4 regions of the Heyndrickxia acidicola genome follow, and region 1 is predicted to be linked to each of the others. Evidence: predicted binding sites of a transcription regulator. Region 1 holds the regulator's gene; each other region holds the start of a gene.

Evidence for each region. The regulator LexA, encoded in region 1, represses DNA repair genes until DNA is damaged. The targets are predictions, from matches to a motif close to CGAACATATGTTCG.
Region 2: a site for LexA is predicted at 1,198-1,211, ahead of A5N88_RS10685 (YhjD family protein). Genes of this name have one in related genera too.
Region 3: a site for LexA is predicted at 4,595-4,608, ahead of A5N88_RS19285 (WYL domain-containing protein). Genes of this name have one in related genera too.
Region 4: a site for LexA is predicted at 3,893-3,906, ahead of addB (helicase-exonuclease AddAB subunit AddB). Genes of this name have one in related genera too.

What each region holds. Positions count from the first base shown of each region.
Region 1 covers NZ_KV440953.1:1,544,152-1,549,942, reverse strand. Annotated here, with positions in the region: gene A5N88_RS07200 (methionine gamma-lyase family protein) at 1-474, shown strand, start outside; gene A5N88_RS07195 (MerR family transcriptional regulator) at 834-1,235, shown strand; gene glnA (type I glutamate--ammonia ligase) at 1,317-2,651, shown strand; gene A5N88_RS07185 (OsmC family protein) at 3,320-3,739, shown strand; gene A5N88_RS24240 (YjcZ family sporulation protein) at 3,800-3,928, opposite strand; gene lexA (transcriptional repressor LexA) at 4,323-4,946, opposite strand; gene yneA (cell division suppressor protein YneA) at 5,169-5,492, shown strand; gene A5N88_RS07170 (YneB family resolvase-like protein) at 5,500-5,791, shown strand, end outside.
Region 2 covers NZ_KV440953.1:2,283,157-2,288,947, forward strand. Annotated here, with positions in the region: gene A5N88_RS10680 (S9 family peptidase) at 1-800, opposite strand, end outside; gene A5N88_RS10685 (YhjD family protein) at 1,248-1,652, shown strand; gene A5N88_RS10690 (competence protein ComK) at 1,693-2,262, opposite strand; gene A5N88_RS10695 (IDEAL domain-containing protein) at 2,615-2,848, shown strand; gene A5N88_RS10700 (M48 family metallopeptidase) at 3,033-4,292, opposite strand; gene A5N88_RS10705 (nitroreductase family protein) at 4,713-5,420, opposite strand; gene A5N88_RS10710 (RrF2 family transcriptional regulator) at 5,530-5,791, opposite strand, start outside.
Region 3 covers NZ_KV440953.1:4,144,368-4,150,158, forward strand. Annotated here, with positions in the region: gene A5N88_RS19250 (DUF1659 domain-containing protein) at 552-770, shown strand; gene A5N88_RS19255 (DUF2922 domain-containing protein) at 812-1,027, shown strand; gene A5N88_RS19260 (YvrJ family protein) at 1,126-1,257, shown strand; gene A5N88_RS19265 (DnaD domain-containing protein) at 1,406-2,347, shown strand; gene A5N88_RS19270 (phosphotransferase) at 2,536-3,450, shown strand; gene A5N88_RS19275 (VOC family protein) at 3,614-4,003, shown strand; tRNA gene A5N88_RS19280 (tRNA-Thr) at 4,217-4,289, shown strand; gene A5N88_RS19285 (WYL domain-containing protein) at 4,630-4,848, shown strand; gene A5N88_RS19290 (hypothetical protein) at 5,465-5,758, shown strand.
Region 4 covers NZ_KV440953.1:2,276,354-2,282,144, forward strand. Annotated here, with positions in the region: gene addA (helicase-exonuclease AddAB subunit AddA) at 1-322, opposite strand, end outside; gene addB (helicase-exonuclease AddAB subunit AddB) at 319-3,804, opposite strand; gene A5N88_RS10675 (thiolase family protein) at 4,259-5,437, opposite strand; gene A5N88_RS10680 (S9 family peptidase) at 5,612-5,791, opposite strand, start outside.

The sequences.
Region 1 (5,791 bases):
GGAATCGGCGCAGAAGCAGGTGCCTCGCTATACAGTCTTCAAGAAATGTACCAGGGCTTTTTTCAGGCTCCGCATGTTGTGGGGCAGGCGCTCAAAGGGGCTGTATTTACATCCGCTATACTCGAACATTTTGGCATGAATACACATCCAGCCTGGGATGCAGAAAGAACGGACTTAATACAATCAATCCAATTTGACGATCCGGACAAGATGATTGAATTTTGTCAGGCCATTCAGTTTGCTTCGCCCATTAATTCATATGTAACACCTTACCCAAGCTACATGCCTGGATATGATGATGATGTAATAATGGCTGCGGGAACGTTTATCCAGGGGGCGAGCATCGAATTATCTGCAGACGGCCCAATACGTCCCCCTTATACGGCGTATGTACAAGGAGGACTAACATACTCACATGTGAAAATTGCCGTTTTATCAGCCTTGGACAGGCTTTTGGACAAAGGATTAATTTAATTTAATTTTATAAGCGGATGGAGCGGGTTCTATCCGCTTTTTTAAAAAGGAAAGTATGAAAAATGTTATCCAATGCAGTCTCTGATTAGCTCCAGTGCCAATCGGCGTACAGATTCTAAGTTTCCTCCTTTGAAAAGTCAACATCAGTTCGTAACTTCCTCGCTGTGTTTTTTCTCAACTAAAGACTACAAAACCCTTACAAAATAAGCAAGGGGGTTGTCTTATTTTAGAAGATAAGGAAGCTTTTTTTGTTACAACAATTTCGAAAGAATTTTGATGTAAGGTATTCTAACATTATGTTGACAAAAAAACTCACATAACATAAAATGAAAGTAGTTAATAGAAAGTGAGAGATCATAATGGGTCGTAAAGAAATTCGCCGTTCTATGCCATTATTGCCAATTAGCATCGTTATGAAGTTAACAGATCTTTCAGCAAGACAAATTCGTTATTATGATGAACAGGACTTGATTTCTCCGGCAAGAACAGAAGGCAACCGCAGGCTCTATTCCTTAAATGACGTAGATGTATTGCTTGAAATTAAAGATTTGTTGGAACAAGGTATAAATATTGCTGGAATAAAGAAAATATTCCATATGAAAACTGTACAACACCATATAGAAGATGAAAAAAACAGTGGGAAAATCAATTCAGATCTCTCTGATGAGGAAGTAAGGAAGCTGCTTCGGCAGGAATTATTGCAAGTGGGAAGATTTCAAAAGCCCGGAATGCAGCAAAGAGAGTTTCCGCGTTTTCATTAAAACATTTCTTTTCTGATTTGTGTGTTCCTTTTTAAAGTTAATAATATATACTTTTGTGGAGTTTAAGGGAGGAAAGAAACAATGGCAAAATATACTCGTGATGACATAACTAGAATTGCTAAAGAAGAAAATGTAAAATTTATCCGTTTGCAATTTACCGACATTCTGGGAACCATTAAGAATGTGGAAATTCCATACAGCCAGCTGGAAAAGGCATTAGACAATAAAATGATGTTTGACGGCTCATCTATTGAAGGGTTTGTAAGGATTGAAGAATCTGATATGTATCTATATCCGGATTTGGATACATGGGTTATCTTCCCTTGGACTGCTGAAAAAGGCAAAGTTGCCCGTTTGATTTGTGATATTTATAATCCAGATGGAACTCCATTTGATGGTGATCCGCGTAACAATCTGCGCAGAGTATTAAAAGAAATGGAAGAACTTGGATTTACGAAATTCAATCTTGGACCTGAACCGGAATTCTTCTTATTTAAATTAGATGGAAACGGTGAACCTACTCTTGAACTTAATGATAATGGCGGTTACTTTGACTTAGCTCCTACAGATCTTGGTGAAAATTGCCGTAGAGATATTGTTTTAGAATTAGAAGAAATGGGATTTGAAATTGAAGCTTCCCATCATGAAGTGGCACCTGGTCAGCATGAAATTGATTTTAAATATGCTGATGCTATTACTGCCTGTGATCAAATCCAAACATTTAAGCTTGTAGTTAAAACCATTGCACGCAAACATGGGTTACACGCAACTTTCATGCCTAAGCCGTTATTCGGTGTGAATGGATCCGGAATGCACTCAAACTTATCTTTATTCAAAGGGAATGAAAATGCATTCTTTGATCCTAAGGGCAATTTAGAACTAAGTGAAACAGCTCATCAATTTCTAGCGGGTATCCTGAAGCATGCTACGAGCTTTACTGCTGTTACAAATCCGACAGTAAACTCATATAAGCGTTTGGTTCCAGGATATGAAGCACCATGCTACGTTGCTTGGTCTGCAAGGAACAGAAGCCCATTAATTCGTATTCCTGCATCCCGCGGCTTAAGTACACGTGTGGAAGTAAGAAGCGTAGATCCAGCGGCAAACCCTTATTTAGCCATGGCGGTATTGTTAAAAGCTGGCCTTGACGGAATTAAGAATAATCTGGAAGCTCCTGCACCAGTTGACCGCAATATCTATGTCATGAATAAGCAAGAGCGTGAAGAAGCAGGTATTACTGACCTTCCTGCTACACTTATCCAGGCTTTGGATAACCTTAAATCCAATGAAGTGATGACTAGTGCACTTGGTACACATATTCTTGATCACTTTGTAGAAGCGAAAGAGATTGAATGGGATATGTTTAGAACACAAGTACATCCATGGGAAAGAGAGCAGTACATGCAGCAATATTAATAGATGGAAGCCTTGGTATATAGTGCCAGGGTTTTTTTCTTTTGTGGGCAGAAAAGAAAGTGGACAGGTTATTTTCATACTGCCCACAAACTGCCCTCATAAAATGAAATTTACTCAACAATTTTAATTATATATTCCTCATATTCATTCATGCTCTTCTCTTCAATTTTTTTAGGTATACAAGCATATACATCTGCTGTAATTTGAATGCTGTCATGTCCAAGAAGTTCATAGGAAAATTTATATCTGCAAATGCAACTAACTCTATAAATAATTATTAGCCAGTAACGAGGAAAATTGAGGATGGGCAACCTTATTCCAAATACACATTTAAAAAAATGAAAGTGCAAATACATGAAATACTTGCTATTTCCGTAAACTAATAATCTTGGCAGGGGCAGATTTTGTATATTTAAGAGTCCTCCTCATATGGGGAGGACTTTGGGGTACAAAAATATGAGCTATGCTAAAATTTCTTTAACATACTTATACATAAACATAATGTGCAAATGTTTTTTGGAAAAGCTGCCTAGCAGCAATAAGCTTGACGGCATCTCCATTTTAATGAAGGAGAAAATTAGAAATATTATGAGTGGTTGTAGAATGGCATGTTAGGAAATAAACTGAATTAAATGACTGAAATACTGTTGAAAGGGGATTGATTATCCATGAAGCTGAGTGTTGAATGGAAAGGAAAAATGGCCTTTGAAGGAAGCACGCCATCAGGACATTTTTTGAAAATGGACGCTTCTCAAGAGGATGGAGGGCAAAACAGCGGGGCAAGGCCAACAGAAATGTTATTAAATGCTCTAGCAGGCTGTACAGGAATTGATATTATTTCTATTTTGGATAAGATGAGGTTAAATGTTTCATCCTTTAGTATGGAAGTAGAAGGAGAACGTGCTTCTGAACACCCCAAACGATTTACGGATATTCATATTCACTATGTACTTGAAGGTGAGCTTCCTGAAGAAAAGGTTCATCGTGCCATCACATTGTCAAAGGAAAAGTATTGCTCGGTTGCACACTCATTAAGTGCCGCCCTTACGATGAGTTATGAAATTAATGGGAAAAAGATAAAAGCTTAGTTTTTGAAGAGCAGCTTTGAAAAAAAACCTCTAATAAAAGTATTAGAGGTTTTCATTACATTAGTTAAAGCAAACAATAGCTCCTACAATGATTAACAAAATGAATAGTACAACGATTAAAGCAAAAGTATTTCCGCCAGTATATGCTGGATAAGCGTAACCATAGTTACATCCGCCAAAGCAGCCCATATGTTACACCACCTTTCTTCTGTTTATACAGTATATGTGCATTTGTCATAAGGGTACTAGGGGAATGCGGATACTTTTATTGTAAAATTTAACTGTAGCTGGTTTCTAAGGATCTTGCGAAATATGATTTGGAGAATTTAATGAAGGCTCTTTTTGTAAGCTTTGTTGCTATTGGACATAGTACTATCATAATAAATATATGTTCAGTATTAAAACTTGTGAAGAGCTTAAGAAAAATTGCTGAGAAGACAGACAACACTGAATAATTCTTTGTACGTAAAGCAACAATCTATACTAAACCAGCTTTAATAAAAAATGTGGAACTATTGTGGAAATAAAAAATCAGGCCTTCTTTAAAGAAGCCTGATTTTTTTTATTAAATTAAAGAACAAAATTAGTGGATGGCCTGTCTATATAAACCGATTACTTTACCAAGAATGGAAACACTGTTTAAAATAATGGGTTCCATGGTGGCGTTTTCAGGCTGTAAGCGGAAGTAATTCTTTTCCTTAAAGAAACGCTTTACAGTGGCTTCATCATCCTCAGTCATCGCCACCACAATATCTCCGTTGTTCGCTGTCTGCTGCTGTCTGACAATTACATAGTCACCATCCAGGATACCTGCATCAATCATACTTTCACCGACAATTTCAAGCATAAAAATGTTTTCGTCAGCTGGAGCAAGTTGTTCAGGAAGCGGAAAGTACTCTTCGACATTTTCTATTGCTGTAATTGGAAGCCCGGCTGTTACCTTTCCAACCAAGGGTACATTCATCACGTTTTGGCGAGGAATGTTATCATGCTCTAAATCTAAGATTTCAATTGCACGCGGCTTCGTCGGATCTCGCCTGATAAGCCCCTTGCTTTCAAGCCTTGATAGATGTCCATGGACAGTTGAACTGGAAGCGAGGCCTACTGCTTCTCCTATTTCACGAACTGAAGGCGGATATCCTTTTGCTTTTACTTCCTGTTTTATGAATTCCAGAATATCCTGCTGCCTCTTTGAAAGTTTTGTCATTTATTACACCCCGTTTTCATAATTAATATGAGAGTCTCTGCCTATGAATCTTTTATTTATAAATACACCTATGTATCTTAGCCAGCTTTATTTTGAATTAATTATAACATGTATATCTGAACAGTACAAACATAAGTTCGAAAAAACTGTTGACTAAAAACAAATGTTCGTATTATACTTTTCTTAACAAAGCGAACATACATTCTCGAAAGGGTGTTTTATATGACTACTTATATTAAGAATTATTCATATGCTATACTTTTTATTGTCATTTCATTTCTTTTTGGAATCTATGTCATATTCTCACTGAATGACGATACTTCCTCCTATGAAAGAGTAGTGGTTAAACAGGGACAGTCTATATGGGAAATTGCATCTATTTATGAAAATGATTATTCTATGTCAACACAACAGTTTATTAAATGGGTACAGGACCATAACAATATTGATAGTGAAACCATTAAAGAGGGGGATATTCTTACCATACCTGTTAAAATGAAAAAAGAATTTAAATTGCAGAACAAATTGGCACTGAAGACGGAGTAAGGACATCATGAATTCAATTATATACTGCAGGGTTAGCACGACAAAGAATACACAGGAAACATCATTGGAAAGGCAGCACGAAGAGCTTGTGGCTGCTGCTGGTAAATGGGGTTTTACAGTGGTAAAAGTAATTAAGGATCAGGCCAGCGGCTATGACCTTGAAAGACAAGGCATCCTTGAAATGCTTGATTATATTAAAGAAGATAATGTACAAGCTGTACTAATTCAGGACGAAACCAGAATAGGGAGAGGCAATGCAAAAATGGCATTGCTGCATGTTTTATATAAAGAAGGAATTA
Region 2 (5,791 bases), 740 kb from region 1:
TTAAATTCCTGCCGGCTTCCTAAAAAGGAGAAATACTGGCTGTCAGGAGACCATGATCCTTGCCAGAATCCACTATCTCCCTTTGTAATGGCCTTTGCTTCTTTTGTCTCAACATTATAAAAGTAAAAATCAGATGCAAATGAAAAATCACGTTCCTCGGATAAATCTGCATGGTAGGCGATATATTTTCCGTCAGGTGACCAAGAGTCGAGTTCATAATCGCTGTTTCCGCTTGTTATTTGTTCAAGCCCATTGGTTTCAATATCAAGAATACCAATTTGAGTATAATTGGAGGCATTTAAAAAGCCGCCGCTGTCCGATTTGTACTTCATTCTATCCACTTCAAGCGGCTTAAGTACTTCTTTCTCTTTTTCCTTTTCTTGTGTGTCATGGATGGATTCATCTTTTCCAATGATCACTGAAAAAGCAAGTTTCTTCCCGCATGGAGACCAGACGGGATTTCGCGTACCATGCTTACAATGCGTTAGCTGTTTTGCTTCTCCTCCATGTGAGGAAAGGAGAAATATCTGCGGTGTTCCTTTTCGAGTAGAAATAAATGCAAGCTGGCTTCCATCCGGTGACCACCGCGGCGAATAATTGCGTTCACTGCCATATGTCCATTGTACCGGCTTCTTTTCATCTAATCTTATGTAATAGAGGTTCGAGGCATATTCCTTTTTTTCTTCGTCTATGTGGGTTTGTACGTATATAACTCCTTTGCCGTCAGGAGAAACCTGAGGATCTGTAAGTGACTTTAGCTGATATAAATCTTCTGGCTGGATACCTGTTTTGTTTCCCATACCATTTCACCTTTCCTTCTTCTATTTAGATTATTCGCCATGTTCCATTCTATTGTACCTTTTAGCTTAACTGCGGTATGAAACGAAAGACTTATTCCATTAAAATTATTTCGATAACCAAAACAAATTCCCCTCCTTTTATTCGAAAATTTCCACAAAATCTTCTTGTGGAATAGCTTTCTTATAGCTCATGCCGGTATTCCGATGGTAATTGGAACGATTGCGAGAGTTTCAAAAGGAAGACCCGCAGGACCACAGCGCTTGAAGCGGGAACTACCCGAATGAACAAAGCTAATAAATAATTTTCCAAAGTGTTTTCTTATGAAATCGTGTTTTTTGGGGAAAAATAGCGAAATAATTTACTTGATAACCTTTTATTTAATCGTTAAAATAAGTAGGAACATATGTTCTTTGTTTATTATTTTTCACTGAAAGAAGGATTGCATTATGACTAAAATACCCGAATACGACCGAGACATATTGGAGAAAGCAATATACCTGCCAATGGTGCTTACTGTATTGAATCGAGATTTAGTTGTAATTCAGAAAAGTCCTTTTAAACTGCAAAAACCTTATCTGGAATGGGTAGAGGAAACAATGAGGGTCATTCAGAAAGATCTGGCCCAAACGAAATACTATATGAAGAAACATAAAATGAAGGTGGAACGTCTAAAAAGCGATGAGGCTTTTACCATGTATATGTTTTTATATAGGGGATATGAGGAGCACCACAACTATTTCAACCCCCGCTTGCGCAATAGGACAGAGGAATTGCTCCGCTACTATTTATACGGACGGTTTGGTGAAGCACCCCTTGATTCCAAAGCTGCGAGAATGCAAACCGGGAAATGATGAAGCAACATCCTGCACACAATTGCTTCATCACTTCATTTTATTTAAAGTCCTGGCTAATTCTATATGGCCTTCTATTTTCAGAGGCCTCAAACTGCATAATCGCTCCAGGCCTTATGGGATATTTTTGATCCATGTACTGAATATGCTGCATAAAGCTGATACGCAGGCGGGATGTTCTGCTCATCTGGTTATCAAAGGAACGAATGGACATAGGTATCAATAATTTTTGTTTGTTCCGGAAAGTAACAACTGTCATATTATTGTCACCAGGCTCCCATGATAACACGTGCTCATGAGAAATCCATATGCATAGGGGATTTGACGGTGATGTAGTTGGGAATAAAAAAATACCGGTATGAGGATCCACGATGATTGGGGCTTTGTGAGTAATCCCGGTAAGTCTTCTAGATCCATCTTTTCTTCCATCATAGGAGCTTCCAAAGTACTCACAGCTTTTTTTCACAATTTCCAATGGTTTAAATGGTGAAATACATTGATTGTCAATTTCCAATATTTCTGAATACGTCTTCGAACCATAAGTCGTTGGCAGAATGGCCATCGTATGGGGATTAATCTCATATTCTTCTATTAAATTATTTTTTTTCATCAATATTATTTCCTCCCTTTTCTCCAAATTTCTCCAAGAACAATAATATCGTACCATATTCCCATGTTCTTGTGTGACTTTTTTACCATAAAATTAAAAATTTTGTCTTTTTATTTTCTTTTTTGTGTTTTTTATGGATATTTTCTTTTCAAATTACATTATGCAAGGACCCCAGTTGTTTTCAACGAAGAAAATTAACAGAGCCTGTGACGTTTTATAGTTTATTTGATTTAAAAAATTCTTTCAGCTACATACAGCCCAAAAATATTCTCTTCTTCAAAAGCTGCAAATTTTATAGTGATTTTTCCCCTTCTACCCCATATAATAATAAAAAGCCCAGGGGTGATCCTTAATGGAAAAAAAGAAATCCTATGCTGAAATTGTAAAAGCCTACGCGATGACACGAATCCAGAGTGAACGTTTTATGGAAGAGCTTTTTACAGACATGATGCTGAATGAACTCCTGCTGAGCACGAAGAAAGAACGTTTATTAAAAAAGATAGATGATGCTTTGGATAATAAGGATAAAGAGACGTTCAAGCTGTTAACAGAAGAACTGAAAGGCTTGACTAAACAATTTGGATAAGCTTTAACAGAAAATCCCGGCCAAAATAAGCCGGGATTTTTATTCTATTTATAAGACTTGTTAAGGATATATTGTTCTTCATTAACTCATTTAAACGCCGTTTCATACACCTTTCAGCATAGCTTAAAGGCCGGAAACAAAAACCCATTCAAACGAATGGGTTTTTACACGCTTTCAATAAAAATTACTTTTTCAGAGGATATTGTTCCACCATATGGATACGATCCAGCATGGTGGGATGGTCGTATCGAAAGAATTTTACTAAAAACGGAGGATTGACCTGGCTCAAACCTGATCTTGTCAAATCCTGAAACGTTTGGACAGCGGCCTTTTTATCATGGGTTGTTTTTAAAGCATAGCTGTCTGCGCGTGTTTCCTCATATCTCGAAACCCCATTTGTAATGGGACTCACTGCAAATAATAAAACCGAGGTAATAAGCAGGAACAAAGGAAGGCTGCTTAAATTGGAAACTTCCGATACCTTAAAACGTCCATTGTTTTTTTGAATGGTCCATCTCATAATATTAGCTGTTAACCATAACCCTAACAGAGTTAAAAGTGAATAACCCGCAAGGCCGTAATAAATGTGATGCTCCACATAATGTCCCATTTCATGTGCCATGATAAAAAGGATTTCCCTGTCATTTAACTGCTTTAAGGTGGTATCCCACAGGACAATGCGGGCGTTTGAGCCAATGCCGGTCACATAAGCATTTAAGGAATTGGTTTTCGATGACATATCTACTTCGTACACATGGTTCGCCGGTATGTGAGCCTTATTTGCAAGAGCAAGAATCTTTGTTTCAAGTGCCTTATCCTGCAGCGGATAAAAGTGGTTATAAAGCGGATCGATGACAACGGGCTGAACAAACATTACGGTAATGGTAAAGGGAATCGACAGCAGCCAGGCAGGAAGCCACCAACGCTTTTTAAATTTTCTCATTAAACCATATAGGACAGCGACGACAATAAACATGAGGAGATAGTTCACCCAAAAATCAATGACCTGATCTTTCATCCACTCTCCAAAGGTCTGATTTGACATTTGGTATGCCTTCGAAAACCTATAGGACACATATCCAAATGGGTAGGTTGCAATAAAAGATACAAGCGACAGCCAAAATAAATACACCGCAGATTGAATTACTTGAAAGCGTGAGGTATTCACTGCCCATTTTTCAAAGGCTCTCGAACATCCCAGGATAAGGATCAAAAAATAGAATAGCCATTCATACGGTGTGCTCAGGAAAAATAATAAATTGCGAATCCTGGAATAATCTTGACTTAATACTAATTGTCTTTTGGTTAGAAAAGTGGCCGGATCCATACTCGTTCCTTTAAGTGAATGCGGAATTGTTGAACTGGCTATGTGAAAAAGGTATACATACATTAAAATCCCAAATAAAATATAAACGCCGATTGCCCGTAATGCCCACTTTTTCATTTTTTACTCCACCCTCCTGGATGAGAATCAACTTGTTCATCCATTCTCAAAAAATAAATCTTTAAAAAGGTTTCCTCCTTGTCCTCTTTATAAATGTAGATACAAGCTTTATAAATTAGAACTATATTCTCCTCTGCACGTTAAATTCATTTTTAATAATCTTGCCCAGAAGCTAGACAAGAAAAATATCCACAGGTTTTGCATTTCATGATATTCTAGGCAAGACGCAAAAAGCTGCTATCTAAATTAAAAAAATTGGCTATTGATTTCCGCTGAAGGCACTCGCTTTCCTCTCCAATCATTAGAATAAAAACCTATATTCACCATATATAAAACCAAAAAAGGCCCTCTTTGTTTAGACATTCTAAACAAAGAGGGCGGATATCTGATTTTATCAATTTAACGAAAAAATCTACATACTTAGTATTTATTCCAGGTTAACACATCTTCAAGCGGCATACGATTTTTCACTCTGCCTGCTTTTTCCCCTTTCCCAAGAGCAATCAGCATGACAGGCTTGAAATTCGCTGGTACATGGAATGCCTCTACGAATTTACCTTCATCATATCCGCCCATTGCGACTGTGTCATAACCCATTGCTTTTGCTGCAAGCATAATTTGCATGGAAACTAAACCTCCGTCAATCATAGCTACCTGAAGTGCTTTTTCAGGTGAAAAACTGCCATATCCTTTGATAATGGAGTTAACGTAGGCATCTTTTAAATCTTTATCCATCATGCCCTCTTCAGCCAACTTCCCATAGATCTTATCTGCATTCTTGTAGCCCTCTATATCAGATAAAACGGCAATGACAGCTGATGCTTCCACTACCTGCTGCTGATTGTTGGCGATTGGAAGGAGTTCTTGCTTTAATTCCTGATCCTTAATAACAAGGAATCTCCATGGCTGTAAATTCGAGGATGAAGGTGCTTGAATGGCTGTTTCCAAAATTTCAAGAATGTCTTCATCAGGCATTTGAAACGTTGGATCATAGCTTCGCACAGACCTTCTTTCCTTTGCCACTAAAAAAAAATCAGCGCTTTCAAGCTGCAAAGGCTTTTGGTTTCCGCTCAATAAATCTTTTGCCTTTGTAAGATACTCTTCCTTGCTTAGTGTTTTACTAGACATATCTATATACACTCCTTTAACTGTTCTATTCACAAGAACAGTATATGTTTTTAACTGTTCTATTGTCAAGCACAGTTATAGGTAAAAAAAGAAACCTGCTGTTTCGCCCTCATGATTTGTCTGCCAGCAGATTTGCGATGGTTTTCTTCTTTAATCCTTCTACAATCCAGCCTTCCATTTCATTTTTTAAACTGCACAAAGCATCCTGTGTTGACGAAGTAAAACAATCCGTTGCGTTTGTATCGAGAAACCCTTTGGAAAAAGGTTCAGATCTCATGGCAAAATACACATCCGCTAACGTAATATGGGCTGGATCTTTTGCTAAAAGATAGCCTCCATCCCTGCCTTCTTTTGCCTTAATAAGATTTGCC
Region 3 (5,791 bases), 2.6 Mb from region 1:
ATTCTTATAATGTGCGTAAGTCAACCTCCAATAACTTCATTTGAAGATATAAAAACTAGAACCCTGCTTATGTTTCGGAGTGGATGCTCCTACCGAGCTAGACTTGAACAATGGTTTGATGAATCAAAATAAATTCCCAATAAAATTATGGAGTTTGGAACACTTGAATCCATTGTTGGCTGCATCTCAGCCGGCCTCGGAATTAGTATGCTTCCTTATTCGGTTGTGAAAAAATAGATAGAGACTGAATCCATTAAACATCACTCCATTCCGCCACAATATAGAAATATAGATCCGATTTTTTTACTCGGAAAGGTACATTTTTGCCGACATCTCTAATGCAATTTATAGATATATTTAATAATAAATTAGATACTAATTGAGTTTTAGGAACTTACGACAGCCAATAATAATTTCATCATTTTTTTGTGTCAACTAGAAACAAAGTTTACGAAAAGAGAATAAAACAAAGATTACTAAAAAATAACACCCGGACAGGTGTCTTTTTTTTGCCTCCAGCTCTATATAAGGAGTGAGAGGAGGTGAGGGACATGGCAGAAGCATTATTGAAAAGTACCAAGGTGAGACTGGTATTTAATTATGGAAAGGATGAAAAGGGCAAAGACATTCTAAAAAGCAAATTGTTCAGCAATATTCGCATGGATGCCACGGCAGATGAAATCCAGGCATTCGCGAAGGCAATTGCTTCTCTGTCAACTAAGCCGCTAATGACAGTTGAGCGTGATGACAGTAAGGATATTCTTTCTTAATCGTGATGGCAGATCGATAGAGCAGGAAGGAGGTGCAGAAGATGAAAACATTGGAATTGCAATTTGTGACAGAGGATAACAAAACCGTTCGAATAGCAGTGGATGAACCCATTGAACCGGTTGACACCGTGAAGCTGAAGGATGCCATGAATAAAATTTTGGCATCAAACGTACAGACGAGTGCGAGTGGACTTCCATTTACAGCTGTAAAAGGAGCCCGTCTTATTGAGCAGAATGTCTCAGATTATACGCTTTAATCGTTTTAAAGGAGCCTTGATCCTGTGGGAGCAGGGCTTTCCCTGCTTTCACTTTGAATAGCTAATAATGAAGGAAAGGGGTGAAAGAGGTGGATCAAATGATCAAATTCATCGGCGATGTTGGCTTTCCAATCGTCGTATCACTGTTTTTATTGTACCGGATCGAATCCAAGCTTGATGCAGTGGTCGAGTCTATTCAAGGCCTTCCCGAACGATTGAAAAAAGTCTAGAGATCCATGGATGCCCAAACGGAGGCGTTCTTCATCTTGAAAGAAACCATAGAAGGCGTGGTTTCTTTTTTACATAGTTTCTTAAACGGGCAGATTCAGCAGAGCCCTTACATATGCCCTTGAAGGGAACATAAAGGAGGATATCACTATGAATTACATAAAAGAGATGAATGCTTTTTATGTGTGGCTTGAAACGAATGCCATTCCCCCATCCGCCATCAATTTATGGCATGCCTTAATGAATATCAATAACAAGGCGGGCTGGGTGGATGAATTTGAAGTGGCGAAATCGGTCATTGAAATGAAGACAGGATTAAAAAAGGATGCCTATTATGGTGCGAGAAAAATACTAAAGGAAAAGGGAAGAATTGATTACCGGGAAAGGGGAGTGAAAGCAGCAGCTTTTAAAATTCTCCCATTTGGTTCTTATGAAGACTCAGGATACAGCGAAATGTCATCTGACAGGCCGACAAGCAGCCAGACCAGCACAAACCAGCCATCCGGCATCGGGATAAGTGTAAACTCTAATGCAAATGAGTTGTCTAATATACCGATAAGTACCCCGACAGATACCCAGAACATTATTAAACAAGTGAAAACGAAACCACAAAAAAACAATTCTTCAGCAGCTGATGGTTTACACTTTCAGGAAGTGTACCGGTCTTGTTTCAATCGGAAGCCAAGTACGGTCCAAATGCAAGAGCTGAAGGATTTTATCAACAAAGAGGGAATAGAAGAGGAGGCCGTCTGCATGGCAATCCAAAAAGCTGCAGCTGCTGGTGCATCTTACGCTTATGCGAGGACCATTTTAAATAACTGGGTTTCTAAAGGAATTAAAACCGCGAAAGCTGCCATGGAAGAAACCAAAGTCTTTCAACAAAGAAAAGGCTTTGCAGAAAGGGGCCCTGCAAGAAAAGAATGGATTCCGGATTGGTATCAAGAACCGTTGCAGCAAGAGCCCGTAGTTACATTGCCTGAGGCCGATCCGCAGGAAACCGTAGTCGATAAGCGTGCGAGACTTGAAGAATTGCAAAAGAAGTTTTATAAACCGGGGAGCGGCAGTGCAAGGACCTGCAGGCCTTCAGGCTAAAAACGACAGTCAGCATACACAGAGGAGACTAAGTTAAAAAGCAGCAGAATCTAAACATTGCAGTCTCTATAGAAAAGCAATAGAGTAGATTTATCTAATTCTTAGTTAGATACAGCTTTTCAAAATAATCCACTGGAAAGCTTTTTTCTAATAGCAGCAATGTGGAAAAAAAGGAGTGAACGGAATCAATGGCAGATGCATGGAGTCCTGAAGAGATCATGACAGAGCAGCAGGCCGTTTTGCTTATTGAAGAACAGTTCCCAAAGCTTATCCCTGCCAGAGTTGAGCTTCTTGGGGAAGGCTTTGACAATACGGTTTTTACAGTGAATGACGACTATGTTTTTCGGTTTCCGCGTCGCAGTATGGCGGTAGAGCTGCTGCGGGCAGAAAGGCGATTGCTTCCACGAATTGCCCCGCTGCTGCCTATTGCGATTCCTGAGCCCTTATTTGCCGGAAGTCCAAGCGGAGGCTTTCCATGGCTTTTTTTAGGCTATAAAAAAGTAAACGGACAAACCCCTTCCAATCTGACCAGGGAAGAACGGCTGCAGTCAGTGGAGCCGCTTGCCCGTTTCCTGAGGGAACTGCATCAATTTCCGGTGGAACAAGCGGGGCTTTTGGGTGTGCCCAAGGATGAACTGGGACGATTGAATCTGGTGAAAAGAAAGCCCAAACTCCTGGCCAATCTTGAAAAGCTTCATAAACTTGGGCTTTATAGTAAACTGGCGAATATTGTGCAATTTGCAGAGGGACTGCCGGAGGACGGATCAGATTCAACAGAAGCAGCACTGGTACACGGGGATCTTCATATCCGAAATATTCTAGTAGATTCAAAAGGCGCCATTTCGGGTGTCATTGATTGGGGAGATGTCCATATCGGCCACCCTGCACTTGATTTATCATTGGTTTACAGCTTTTTTCCTTCTGAGGGGCGTGAACGCTTTTTTGAGTTATATGGTGAGGTAAGTGAACGCTGGAAACAGCTCGCTCAATTCAAGGCTATCTATACATTGGTACTTTTACTGTTGTATGGACATGATCTGCAGGATGAGAATATAATACGCGATTGCCAGGCCTCCTTGTCCGGGATTTTAGAGGAATCGTAAACAATTGACAGATTCTTTTGGCGAATGCTAGGATAATGAAGTCCTTGCAATCTAGTATTTCAATCTCAGTCGAGACTATGAAATCTGTACGCTGATGAACAAAGCACTTATGATGCGAAAGTAATCTTTACAAAACGATATCACGTAAAAGGAGTACAGCTAGATGGCCATTAAAAAGTTTGAACATGTAGGAATTCAAGTAAAGGATTTAGTAACAAGCATTGACTTTTACACTAATGTTGTGGGGCTGGAGCTTTTAAAAAAGGAAGGCCATGTTGATCCCGCCATTACCCTGGCATTTCTGGGAATAGAAGGTGAGGGCGAGCCTCTTGTAGAAATTATTGAAGGCTATAACCCTAATCTTCCTGCTGAAGGAAAGGTTCATCACCTGGCATTTACCGTGGAGGATATCGAGGCTGAAATCGAACGTGTAAAAGAACACGGTGTCACCTTTGTGGAGGAAGCTGTTACAACTCTTCCAAACGGTGCAAAATATATCTTCTTCTATGGGCCTGATGGCGAATGGATTGAGTTCTTCCAGCCGCATATTTAATAAAGGTTCTTTTCGTAAACTTTGTTTCCATTTGTATAAATGAACTAGGATGCAATGGGGTTCAAGGCTGCAAACTAAATATGGTTCAAAACAGTAAACTATGCGAAAACAGCCTTAATAAACGCTGGAATGTCTGCATCGAACAGCAGGGGTAAAAATGTTTGAAAATTAGATGAATATCTTGATTGCAATCGTCTTATACTGGAAGTGCAGGCTGGTGTAGCACAGCTGGCAGTGCACTTCACTCGTAATGAAGGGGTCGGAGGTTCGAGTCCTCTCACCAGCATTCATTTTTATTATTGATTTGACGCGGTTTCTCTAGTTTGAGGGACTGCGTTTTTTTTTGGAAATTAAAGTTCTGTTCTCAGATATCCTGATAGGCATCTTTAATATGTGCTTGGTTGACATTAGTGAAGCACAACAACCGATCCCACACCGAACTCCAATTTATCCACGTAATGCTATTCCAATGCGGAATCTGCGCCACAACCCTCATGGTCAGTTTTATTTCCAGCACATAATAAACATCCAATTTATACGAAAATACGTTCTGTTTTTATGTTTACTAAGAAAAGACGTTTGGGTATAATAAGAACAAACATTCGTATTTTGGGGAGGTTCTATCGATGAAAGGCTTATTATTAAACGCTCTTGAAGCAGGGGAAAGGCTTGAACTTATTTATATGTCCGATAAAAATGATCTTTCCCAGCGTGTCATTAAAGTTTTAGCGGTCTTGAAAGATGAGGTACAGGCATATTGCTACACGCGAAACCAATTTCGTACTTTTAAGATGAGCAATATTTTATCGATAGGCCGCCTTAGAAATCATAAGATGGGAGCTTAAGAAAAGTTCAAGCCCTTGTTGAACTAAAGCAATCGTATTAACGCAGCACAGAACGAGATGCCCACATAGTTTGTTGCAGTTCGTACAATGGATCAACTCGTATCCCCTCAGCCTAAGAAGTATCTTTTTCCTTACTGTTCCAAAGTTTATGCGTATAAAACATTTTGTTTCACATACTATTGTATTGTAATATATTAACAAGGTAAAATATCCATTTAGCTTTAATCTATTTGTTATGAAGGCAAACTAAGGGGCAACGAAATCCGTATGCCCAAGAGCAAGGCGCTTGTAGTTTTTACTAACTGAAACTAATTCATAAGATACCCGTATATAGACTAAGAGGGAATCTAAATGAGTAAAGTTGAAAAAACTGGAACGAATAGAGAATGTATTTTTTCACTGTTAAGATGAATGTGTTGCGATACCGAAAAATGTAAATAATTGTAACACCTCTGATGAAAAAGAATGAAACCCTCATATGGCTGAGACAATATGGTTAAAAAAGGGTATAATGATGTACAGATGCAGGGAGTTAATTTGCTAGCCCTTTACATGCTTATGGTTGATTTTGTTTCAGTTGATGATTAGAAATTGAAATAAGATGAACGAGCATGAAATGAAAATAAATGTTGGTGATTCGATGCTAATTTTTCTTTGTGTTTATATAGTCGCGCTGATAGCAGTATGGGTTTATTTCTTTTACAGGTTAAAGAGAGATAAGACCATTTTGCGTGATTTTTATTATTATATGGTCTCGATGGGGTTCCCTCTTGTTTTCTTTCCTCAATTTTACTTAGGAGAGGACTGGTCATTGGCTTTGGAAATAACGGGGATGGTCATCGTCATTGCCGGGATTATTGTGACCCGTGTAATGAAGAAGAAGTTCGAAATGGAAAAAACGGCTGAATAATATAAATCAAACCTCTGACGACGAAGGCAGAGG
Region 4 (5,791 bases), 730 kb from region 1:
AAGCACGATTCAAAAGCGATAACTGCTTGCGTAAATGAGAGGAGCCAGGCTGCCTGTCAATGGCTTTTTCAAGAGCCTCACCAATCCGGTGCTTCATCTCTGCTGCCGATGCATTTGTAAAGGTTACAACTAACAGCTGGTCTACATCAATAGGTTTCTCTTCCGCCAGCATCTTGCGGATCATTCTTTCGACAAGGACCGCCGTTTTTCCTGATCCCGCTGCAGCTGCGACCAAGATATCCTGATCTTTGGCCATTACTGCCTTCCACTGGTCATCGGTCCAAGTGGCATTTTCCGGTTTAACCGGTATGTTTGTTTTCATACTGGGCCAGCCTCCTCCTTTATGCGAGCTAATACATCGCCTGATTTTTGCGGTGTCAACATCCGATACTGGTTATCCTCCAAAGATTGATCGAATTGGCAGACAGACCGGAATGAACAAAACTCGCATGGCGTTTTCTTTTTTAATTTATACGGCGAGATATCCACTGTTCCCGATGCAATGGCATTTCCAGATGATTCGTAGAGATTGCGAACGTATTTTTTTAAATGCTTAAATTCATCCTGGCTGGCTGTCTGAGAATGGGCGGCTAAGTTCCCATCCTTTTTTAGACCTGCTGAGATAATTTGCGAACTGCCCGTTTCAAGAGTCTGATCCATCAGCTTAATGATATCTGTATTGCCTAAAAGCAAGCCTTTCATCTTAAAGCTCTTGAAAATTTCTTCTTCAATTTCCTCCATCGTAAGGACCTTGTTGCTTGAAACAACAGGATTATGGAGATGGAAATATAAGACGCCGGCAGGGACAGCTTCCGATCCCACCAGTTTGTTTGAATGCGTCACAATGACATCCAAATACGTAAGCATCTGTAGGGCAAGGCCATAGTAAACTTCTGTCAGCTCAAGGTCACGGGAGCTTGATTTGTAATCAATAATTCTCAAGTACACTCCGTTTGAGTCCTCCGCTTTATCCACTCTGTCAATCCGACCCTGCAGCTGCATCCTAGTTCCATTCCGTAATGAGAAACTAAGCGGAGGCAAAGCGGCTTCCGGGCCAAATGCAAGCTCCATGCCAACGGGAACAAAGCCGCTCACCTTTGCGTGCTCACTAAGGATGTGAGATGCTCTCCCGATTACCTGCTCTAATTTTCTTTTTATATAAAAATGCCTGTTCGAGCTTAACAAAATTTGGTGCTGAAGCTTGGGAGCCAAAAAGTTCACTGCCTCCTTTGCAAGATATGCACACTGTTGTTTTGATAAAGAGGCCCATGTTAATCCCTGCCGCAGAATCTCCTCAGAAATCCATTTCAGCGCCCCATGGAAAAGATCTCCGATATCCGGCGCCTCCAGGCGGTAAATTTCTCTTTCCCGAAGCTTTAGTCCATGTGTCGCGAAATGTGAAAACGGACATCCATGAAAAAGCTCCATCCTTGAAACACTTGCCAATATCTCCTCGCCATAAAGGCTCTTGCTTGTAGTCTCTGACAGCGGCAAAGCCTTGTTTTGGAAGAATATACTTGATAGGACATGAACAGCCTTCTCTTTCCACTTTGTGCTTTCCACATAAAAGTTATAGACATCCCACCAGAAATCCGCAACAGGATACAGGCGTTTTTTCAACTGAAGCTGTGCTGTTAAATAGGAAATAGCCGTATTAGGGTGAGATATATAGTCTATCTGCATGTCTTCCATTAGTTCAGATGGTTCATTTACATCTAATTTTTCCTGGATATAAGGAAACATCTCTTTCAATCTTTTAATATAGGAGGATGGAAGCAAGGCCTTACCTTCCTCATTTGCCAATGGATAAGATATAAATAATTGCTGTGACGGTGTCGTTAATGCTTTGTATGCAATAAATTCTTCATCCAATAGCCTTGTTTTGCTGCTTGGAGCAATGGACAAACCTTTACTTAGAAGGGCTTCCCGATCATCATCCGCCAGTATGCCATCTTCTGTTATTCTTGCAGGGATAACTCCATCATTTAATCCAAGCATAAAAGCGGCCGTTATATTTGAAAGCCTTGAAAGCTCCAAATTCGCAACAAGAACCTGGTCCAGCGCTGGAGGTACTATAGCAAATTTCATAGATTCCAAGCCTGCATCGATAATTTTAGAGAATTGTTTTAAGGTAATAGATTGATCTCCAAGCATTTCTACAAATTGATCCATCAAATCAATGACTGAGTTCCATGCCTGATCGTGTTCACGTGCCGTTACCAGATCTTCACGATCTTCTGCTTCCAATCGCAGCTTTTCAAGCTTGCCAGGAATATCGAGCTCTTCAAGATAAAGATAAAGAGCTTCACAAAGGCTGCGTCCATCTTTTGCACGCTTCAGCCTCCTTGAAAACCTTAGGATTGGAGCAGAAATAAACAAGCGCAATTCATTTATTTCATGCTCAATTTCCCTTTCAGCATCGGTTTGAGGGATAGTTTCCATTTCCAATCCGCGTATTCTCCTGTATGGCCAGCGCTCTTTGCTAACCCATTTATCCCCTTGGATGCCGTGTGCCAGAACATAATTTTCAAGACGGTCCATTTTCTCCCGCAATTCCTGGAACCGACTTTCAAGAGGAAACAGCAAATCTGTTTTCACTGCCCTGAACACCGGTTCATAGCGCCAATGGGAATTCATTATTTCCAAGGTAGAGCGAATAAGCTCTATCAGCGGGTGATTCAGCATCGGCCTTTTTTCATCAATGAAAAAAGGAATTTCATTATCGTAAAATATGGTTTCAATCAGTTCCTGATAATCAGTCCCATTGCGAACCAGTACAGCTATATCCTGATATTTTAAACCCTCTCTCACCAGCCGCCTAATTTCCCTTGCTACACCTTCTATCTCTGCACGGCGGTTCGCTGCCTGTGAAAGAAGAATGTCTGCATGATCATGAAATGCTTGAATCGGCCTTGATTCAAAATTCCCCTCCAGAAACTTTATACTAGGGCTCCGGTAACGCAAAGTATGAGAAAGAACAGTGTCTTCTTCCACTGATATCCCGTTATTTAACACCATTTGATAAAGAGAAGAATACGTTTCTCCTGTCATTCTGAATAGATGGAGGTCATTCGGCACCTCATATCGATAAGACTGATCTGTTGTTAATGCCACCGAAACGCGGGAGCATTTCTTTGCCAGTTCGCCTAGTACAAGGTATTCCTGAGGGGTAAAGCTATGAAATCCGTCTACATAGATCTCTGCATTCTCTAGATAAGCAGACTTGTCGATAGATTCCGAAAGAAGCCTTAAATAATCATCAGCGTCAAGGTATTTACCTTGGAGGTTCCGTTCAAACTCGCTGTAGATCAGTTCAAGATCATGAAGCTTGTCAGTCAGTGCTTTCGTATGAGATTCTTCTTCTACGATCCGTTTCTTTTCAAGCAAATCCTCCGGCGCTATGCAGTAGCGCTTAAATTCTGCCATCATCATTTCAACATGCTCTAAGAATCCCGCTTTATCTGCTGCCCGATTAAAAAGCTTTAAATCCTCTTTTTTATCCTCTATTATTTTTCTGAGCAGCATATTTAACCCTGCACTGGAGAGATGGATTCTGCTTACGCCTCCCGTTTCCTGAAGGATTCGCCAGGCAAGTCGCGTAAAGCTGTAAACCTGTGAACGAATCATCCCCTCTAAGCCGGGCAATGATGCCATGCTGTATTCAGATAAGAATGTCATTTGGTCTGGCACTATATAAAGTATAGGGGAACCATTTGGTTCCTCCTTTAATTTTTTTTGTATTTCATCAAGGATGTATGTTGTTTTTCCCGTTCCTGAACGTCCAATTATAAAACGAAAGGACATGTTTTCAACCCCTTTATCTTTCCAATCGCATATCTACTATTATAATATATAAATAACCTGCACCGTGATGGGAATATTTTTGAAAAACCAAACATTCGTTCTCACTCTATCATACTCTTATTTTCGCGCTTTTTCCATCTTTCTGCCTCTTAAGCGGCAAAAGAAAAAAGCTCAAGGAAAATCCTCTCGCTTCTTTTCAAACGCCTATCTATTTTACCGCCCTTATAGCTCTTTAGTCTCCGTCAAACAAACCAAAAAGTCCTTTGGTCAGGCTTCCCTCGTCTGTTGATCCTCTTCTCTACAGCCACTACTTTTTTGCCATACCATTTTGCTTTGTATTGAAGCTCATCATCCGCCTACTCATCAGGGTACACCCTTCCCATTCCTTAAGATTTTCTGTAATCAGAGAGAGTTTACAGGAATAACCCTTTAAAAAGGTCCAGGCAAGAACTGCTTACGAGTACGCTTCAACGAAAACAGCAGATCCCATACCTCCGCCTACACATAAAGAAGCAATCCCTTTCTGTTTTTGCCTCCTCCTAAGCTCGTGAACAAGGGAAACAAGAATTCTGGCACCCGTACACCCGACAGGATGACCGAGACTAATGCCGCTTCCATTTACATTTGTAATTTCCCTGTTTAGTTTCAATTCTTTTTCAACAGAAAGATATTGGGCAGCAAAGGCTTCATTAATTTCGATCAGATCCGCCTCCTCCAATTTCCAGCCAATTTTCTTTAGTCCATTTTGAATGGCTGGTACCGGACCGATTCCCATCATCTTAGGATCTACACCGGCAACAGAATAACCAGCGATTTTTGCAAGAGGCATAAGGCCCCGTTTCTCCGCTTCCTCTTCCGCCATTAAGACAAGGGCAGCCGCTCCATCGTTTAGGCTTGAAGCATTCCCGGCGGTCACGGTTCCGTTTTTTCGGAAGGCCGGTTTTAGGCTTGATAGCTTCTCTGATGTCAAGCCTGTTCGCGGATTTTCATCACTGGAAATCTCCAGTTCACTTTTCCTGTTCTTCACTGTGATGGGTACAATTTGCTGTTCAAAATATCCCCGTTCCAAAGCATAGCTCGCTCTTTGGTGGGATAAAAGAGCAAGTTCATCCTGCTGCTCTCTTGAAATAGAGTAGCGCTCCGCAAGATTTTCCGCCGTTTCCCCCATAAGAATGTGATGTATCGGGTCTTCAAGCGTTTCCCATACAGAATCTCTGATCTCACCATGCTGCATACGCTGGCCCCATCGGTATTGCTTTAAAAGGTAAGGGCTTGAGCTCATGGCCTCTACTCCGCCTGCTATGATGACATCGGAAGCGCCCGTTTGAATTTGCATAGCAGCTGAAATAACCGCCTGCATCCCGCTTGCACATTGCCGCTGAATGGTATATCCCGGTACCGCCTCTGAAAAACCCGCCAACAAAGCTGCTGTTCTTGCCGTATTTGGCTGGTCCGACCTTTGGATACAATGGCCCAAAATAACTTCATCAATCGCGTCATTTTCCAGTTGACTGTCCTGTGCTGCTCTTTTCAGAACCGGTACAATTAAATCCGTTGGCAAAAGATCTTTAAATACCCCGCCAAATGTGCCGATAGGTGTTCTATAGGCCGATGTGATCACTACATTTCTCATTAAAACCCCTCCAATTCCTTCTCGATGAAAACGCATAACTCCTTCTTCACTTTTTCTACATACCACAGGATAAATCCTTCTGTATAAGGTATTTCTTAGGGACTCCTGTCATCCCATTCAATCCTGATAATAGAGAAAAATCCCTAAAGCTATGCCTTAGGGACTTACAAGAGATCATTCACTTAAATAATCGATAAACCACTCTTTGATATATTCCAGCCGTTTAATGCGAAGATCAGGGTTTCCACTTCTTGAAAGCTCATGATTTGACTCCGGAAAACGAATAAATTTCGTCTTCTTTTTCTGCCGTTTCAATGAAATAAACAGCTGCTCAGCCTGTTCAATCGGGCAACG